Linked DNA regions of Desulfurococcus amylolyticus Z-533. The protein of the gene in region 1 interacts with the protein of each later gene in a pairwise test. Links are inferred from orthologs where the notes say so. Each region holds a gene or a part of one and is shown on either strand. Other genes may lie near its edges.

Region 1 (3,270 bases):
GCCCCAGCTCTCCAAAGTACAGTACTCCCCAGTATACTATAATGGATCCAACCACGATGTACGGTATAACGAAATACGCTGGCGAACTACTTGGAAGATACTACGTGTTAAAGTACGGGGTTGATGTAAGAGGAGTCAGATACCCGGGTATTATAAGTAGCGAAGCCTTGCCAGGCGGGGGTACAACTGATTATGCAGTTGAAATATTCTACTATGCTCTAGAGGGTAAGAAGTACAAGTGCTACCTGAGAAGGGACACGATGCTACCGATGATGTATATGCCGGATGCAGTGAAAGCGGCGATACAATTAATGGAGGCCGATAGATCCAGGCTTAAACTCATGGTGGGTTATAATGTCACAGCATTCAGCTTTACACCGGAGCAACTAGCCAATGAAATAAGGAAGTACATACCTGACTTCGAAGTAGAGTACGAGCCAGACTTCAGGCAGGCAATAGCTGATTCATGGCCTAAATCACTCGATGACTCTGTTGCTAGGGAGGAATGGGGATGGCGGCCTGAGTGGAGTTTCGAGGCAATGGTTAAAGACATGCTTGTTAAGCTAGGTAGGAAGCTAGGTAAGAAACTCGTTATAGAATAATTTTTATCTCTAAGCAGCCTCCTTGGGCGGGCTTTCAATCCTCCTGATATACTCCCATTTATTCCTGATCCTAGGCGGTTTATTCTTCTTCGGCTTAGGCGGTATCTTAGGGGTTTGACTCCTTACTTTCCCAGCCTTTGTTAGCGAGCCATGGCTTGGCATATTGAACCACCTAACATGATAGTTATAGTTTAGGGATATTTAAATATGGTTTTATTTGATCTCTTAATTAGGAAGGCAGGTGTTATCGTGATGAATAAGGTTTATCTTGTAGAGAGCGTTATAGGGGTAATTGCTTTAAGCGATGACGGCTCAATAATAGCGTATGCTAAGTCACCTGAGAGCATCGATGATAACGTGGAATACCTGCTCAGCATTGAGAGAGGAGAGGAGACGCTACAGCATTCTGAGGTAATGGAGAAGCTGAAGGAGAGCGGTGTAACCAGTGTAATTGTTGAAGCATTGTCGCTAGCTAGAATAGCGTCTACTCATGGACTAAGCCCTGAGATAGTGCCAGGTCACAATATCTTCATAGATGTAAGGGGGGATATCGCTGAATTAGCGGTTAAACTAGGATACGTTGACTCGCAGGAGAAATTCTTCGAGAAGCTCCATAACATAATGCTTGAGTATACGAGGAGGAAATTAAGGAAGGAGGCTCAGAAAAGGGACTTACTGGCTGTGCAAGCGATAAGGGCGACCGATGACATAGATAAAACAATAAACCTATATGTTGCGAGGCTCAGGGAATGGTATAGCATCCACTTCCCAGAACTAGATGAACTAGTAAAGGAACACCCTGAGTACGCTAAGCTGGTATATGAGCTGGGACACCGCTCTAACTATACTGTGGAAAACCTCAGTAAACTAGGGTATAGCGAGGAAAAGGCTCGAAAGCTTGCTGAGGCGGCAAAGAACAGTATAGGTGCTGACCTAAGTGATTTCGACATGAACTATATAAAGATACTGGCTGGAATAATACTGGATCTCTACAAGTTGAGAAGTACTCTGGACGAGTATATTGATGCAGTAATGAAGGAGGTTGCCCCGAATATCTCTGCGCTTGTAGGGCCTAAACTAGGGGCGAGGCTACTGAGTCTAGCCGGGGGGCTAGAAAAACTAGCAGTCCTGCCAGCAAGCACCATACAGGTACTGGGTGCTGAGAAAGCATTGTTCAGAGCCCTGAGAACCGGTGGCAAGCCGCCTAAGCATGGAGTGATCTTCCAACATCCATTCATACATAAGAGCCCTAAGTGGCAGAGAGGTAAGATAGCCAGGGCGCTGGCTGCAAAATTATCGATAGCAGCCAAGATCGACTACTTCAGTGGCAGGTTAGCTGGAGACAAGCTGGTAAAGGAGCTCGAGGAGAGAGTTGAAGAAATAAAGAAACTATATCCTAAGCCTCCACCAAAGAAAGAGGAGGAGAAGAGGCCTAGACCGCCTCCTAAATCCAGGAGGAAGGGTGGGAGGTGATCCATGTGAGTCAACCAGTCTCGGTAAAACCACATGAAAAATACTACGGGGTATACGTTGTAGAGCTTGATGACGGTAGCCTTAAACTTGCCACAAAGAACCTGGTTCCAGGTCACAGGGTATATGGTGAGAAACTATATAGAATAAACAATGTCGAGTACAGGGAGTGGAATCTATACAGGAGCAAGTTGGCTGGTGCATTAGCCAATGGTCTCAGTGAGCAGCCGATCAGGGAGGGACATAGAATACTATACCTTGGAATAGCATCTGGAACCACTGCCAGTCACATCTCGGACATCGTCGGCTTAAAAGGCAGAATTTACGGTGTTGAATTCGCTCCCAGGGTTATGAGGGAACTAGTATTAGTTGCCGATGTGAGAAAGAACATTTATCCAATACTAGGCGATGCTAGAAAGCCGCATGAATATAGGCATGTTGTTGAAACAGTTGACGGGATATATGCGGATGTTGCGCAACCGGATCAAGCTGCTATAGTCGCAGACAATGCATTACTATTTCTAAGGGATGGAGGATACTTGCTTCTAGCAATAAAGGCTAGAAGCATTGATGTGACAAAGGAGCCTAGTGAAGTATACCGTAGGGAGATAGAGACGTTAAAGCAGAGGGGATTCGAGATAGTCGACGTTGTTCACCTGGAACCCTATGATAAAGATCATGCAATGATATACAGTATATACAGGAGAAAGTAGCTTAGACATGGAAAACAAATTCCCTTTTAAACATGTTTAAACATAATTTAGAAAACGGGGTCTGTTTTGTCTAGAAACAGGGGTACAGGGGACATCGCTGAAGAAGTCTCTAGAACCCTGAGGAAAGCTGGTTTCCGGGTCGAGTTTCTTTCATACCCTACCTCAGCTAGAAGCATTGATATCATTGCGTGTAGAGGCGATACCAGGGTTTTCATAAAGGTTTCACAGGATTTAAGGGAGGTCTCCTGGATAGAGGTAAATGACTTAAAGAAATCAGGGATAGTGTACGGTTCGAACACTATTATAGTGGCTGAGAAAAACGGTAGGCGGGAGCTTGAGGATGATGTAGTATATGTCAGGAACGGCGTCAACATCGTTACTACAAATCTTCTCGGCAACTATTTATTGAGGAACAGCAAGCCTATTGTTGTAAACATTAGAGGAAACTACCTCTTGAAGATTTCTGCTGGAAAATTCCAAGTGAA
Region 2 (3,080 bases), 850 kb from region 1 along the record:
GTATGGCCAACTTACAATTTTGCTGCTGGTGTCGACGATTATTTAATGGGTGTAACACATGTCCTCCGCGCAAAGGAACACATATCGAATACTGTCAAGCAGAAATACCTATATAAGCACATGGGCTGGAAATACCCCGAGACAATACATTTTGGACGTTTATCATTAGAGGGTGTGATACTGAGCAAGTCTAAAATGAGAAAGCTAGTTAAAGAACAAGGTATCTCACCATATGATGACCCAAGACTCGGAACAATTAATGGGTTACGTAGAAGAGGCATTCTCCGTGAAACAATCTGGAAAATAGTTAAGGAAGTGGGAATCAAACCCATCGATGCCAAGATAAGCCTAGTTAATCTCTACGCTATCAACAGGATCCTAGTTGATCCAGTCGCGAACAGGTATATGGGTGTTGAAGAACCGGTTCCAGTAATACTAAAGGATGTGAAAGAGGAGCTTAAAGCACAAATACCAATACATCCATCAAGACCGGAGCATTACGAGTATAGGATACTGGATGGCTCGGTAATCCATATATCATCCAAAGACTTGGGAACACTGCTTCAAAGCGAACATAAAACATTCAGAGCCATGGGGCTAGCTAACTTTATGATAACGGAGCCAACGATATTGGATGGTAAGCCAGCATTCATAGCCAGGCTCCACAGTATTTCACAGGAAGATGCAAGGAAGCTAAATGCTCCAATAATTCAATGGGTTAGCAACGATGAGAAAACAGATTTATTCCTCCTGATCCCGAGTGGATCAGAGATCAGGGAAGCCAGGCTCCTAGTTGAAAAACGCATTATTAATGAAAAACCAGACTCCATTGTGCAATTATACAGGGTCGGGTTCATTAGAATAGATACTATCAAAGAGGAAAAAGTAATAGCCGTCTTCTCACACGAATAAGACCACCGGATTCATTATTATATGGAATGGAAAGTCGCATCAAAAGTAGTTTAAAAATTATTTAATGCCCGTAATTTATAAAGCCCTGACATTATTCTATATAGCTTGTAGACGACCACGAGTTAAGGGAGGAGGATGAACACATGCCTAAGCCGTTTTATGTAAAGTTCGAGGTACCGCCTGAGCTAGCTGATAAAGTATACCAGGCAATATCAAAGGTAAGAGAGACTGGTGGGAAAATCAAGAAGGGTACAAATGAAACAACAAAGGCTGTTGAAAGAGGACAAGCTAAGCTGGTTGTCATAGCTGAAGATGTTGACCCACCTGAAATAGTTGCCCACCTACCACTATTATGCGATGAGAAGAAGATACCATATGTCTACGTGCCAAGCAAACAGAAACTGGGCCAAGCAGCCGGTATTGAGGTGTCTGCTGCCTCTGTCGCAGTAATAGATGTAGGCGGAGCAAAGGACTTAATCGATGAAATAATTAAGAGTGTCCAGCAGATAAGGGCTCAGAGCGGCTGATAAAGGTAATCATCCCTTCATTGTTTTTTATATGAACAATAATAAATCCTCCCAGGACGACGAGGTTCTTGAACGATTAGTAAAACAGGTTTTCAAAACCGTTTCCAGCCTCGCCAAGCTGTCTCTGGTTTTATAATGGTTTGTATGTGTTGGTGTTAGTCTTCTGCTATTATTATATTATTGTATAATTTTTGCCGTGTAGGTGTTTCATCTTCTCCCTGTATCCTGCTAGTGGGTATAGGACTATGTCTCCCTTCCTATACTTTATAACGCTGCATCCGGCAAAGTACACCTCAGCCACTTCTATCACCAAAGCTAATTCTTCTTGAGTTTCCGTGAGCCGGTCTCGGGCGCACTACCCCTACCCCGCTTAACGCGGGGCTCGGGGCTATGGTTTCCAGTGATCACCGCCTCGAATATAGCTGAGGCTCGTAAACACTAAAGACTCATCACCAAGAAACAAAAGAGGAAACAAAACCCGTAAATCTCCAACCCCACCCTAAAAGACGGGGCTTTCAATTGTAAAACCCTAAAAACCTATAAAACGAAGACAGCATACCATCCTGGTTTCAGGCATCTACTTTTTGCTTGACAGCTTTCTTGCCTCTCTCTCAGTCTCCCTTAGTATAACTATATCCCCTATTCTCACTGGCCCCTTTATATTCCTTGTTATTATTCTACCTTTATCCCTACCCTCTAATACTCTGACACGCACTTGTATTATCTCTCCTGTAACACCTGTCCTACCAAGTATCTGTATTACTTCGGCTGGGAACCCTATCTCCTCTACCACGTTCACATCAGGCGACTTTAAAACTATCTTATTGTTCTCACTCATGGCCTCCACCACGATTTAAACACTATGCTTTTATATCAGAGAAAGGTATTTTAAAACCCTTGTAACCAATACATTGTGTTGACACTGGCTGGAAGAGAGGTGTTTACCTTGGTGAAGCAGGCTAAATGCGTGTTTTGTGGTGGAGACGTGGAGCCTGGAACAGGATTGATGTACGTGATGAACGATGGAACGATACTATGGTTCTGCAGCAATAAGTGTTTTAATAACTACAGGATGAAGAGGGATCCTAGGAAGTATAAGTGGACATTAAAGTATGGTCAGCAGACAAAGTAGGCCAGGTTATTTTGTTTTCACATCTGCTGAAACACCATACCGTAGAGGGGATCGCTCTTCCTCTTTATATCAATTATTTCTTTCAACACTAGTTTCTCATCATTGCTTAACTCATTACTAAAAGTTGTCAGCCAGTATTTAACGTGTTCACTTGGTATATCAGTATACAAGATATCGCCTTCATCTATGTGCCTACCCACCATTACCTTGCCCCTAATACTTATAGCTACTTGTTGCCCTACAAGCGCCTCCTTCAACACGTTATCGCGGTCGCGTATCTGCATTATTAAGCCAATGTTTCTCCCATCCTCTGTCATTAATGGATAGTTAGGCCTTATCCTGCCTCCCAGGACTTCTACTCCAACTATAACGGGTTCACTTCTCCTAAATACAGCCCCCGGTATAATCCTTATCTTACCTGGCCTTACTAGAGACTCTACCTGCCTCAGTCTCTCCCTCTCCCTGAATTCCTTGAACCATTTAAGGTATTCTTCGAGTAGCTGGTATAT

Evidence for each region.
Region 2: the proteins of SPHMEL_RS04895 (region 1) and rpl7ae interact in binary tests that used the Methanocaldococcus jannaschii proteins (3 or more experiments, as listed by UniProt). The link is inferred for Desulfurococcus amylolyticus Z-533 from one-to-one orthologs.

Annotation. Positions count from the first base shown.
Region 1 is NZ_KI911318.1:945,162-948,431, reverse strand. The notes cover bases 28-2,964. They hold SPHMEL_RS04895 (hypothetical protein), read left to right. Parts: upstream 28-854; coding sequence 855-2,075; downstream 2,076-2,964. Other genes in these bases: SPHMEL_RS04885 (helix-turn-helix domain-containing protein), read left to right, coding at 2,852-2,964; SPHMEL_RS04890 (fibrillarin-like rRNA/tRNA 2'-O-methyltransferase), read left to right, coding at 2,081-2,785; SPHMEL_RS04900 (30S ribosomal protein S30e), read right to left, coding at 612-764; SPHMEL_RS04905 (NAD-dependent epimerase/dehydratase family protein), read left to right, coding at 28-602. In the rest of the region: more of SPHMEL_RS04905, read left to right, coding at 1-27; more of SPHMEL_RS04885, read left to right, coding at 2,965-3,270.
Region 2 is NZ_KI911318.1:90,541-93,620, reverse strand. Bases 1-2,747 are described here. They hold rpl7ae (50S ribosomal protein L7Ae), read left to right. Parts: upstream 1-1,055; coding sequence 1,056-1,439; downstream 1,440-2,747. Other genes in these bases: infB (translation initiation factor IF-2), read right to left, coding at 2,589-2,747; SPHMEL_RS00520 (50S ribosomal protein L24e), read left to right, coding at 2,386-2,571; SPHMEL_RS00525 (30S ribosomal protein S28e), read right to left, coding at 2,017-2,277; SPHMEL_RS07590 (hypothetical protein), read right to left, coding at 1,612-1,740; SPHMEL_RS00535 (glutamate--tRNA ligase), read left to right, coding at 1-912. In the rest of the region: more of infB, read right to left, coding at 2,748-3,080. UniProt on the Methanocaldococcus jannaschii protein: Multifunctional RNA-binding protein that recognizes the K-turn motif in ribosomal RNA, the RNA component of RNase P, box H/ACA, box C/D and box C'/D' sRNAs.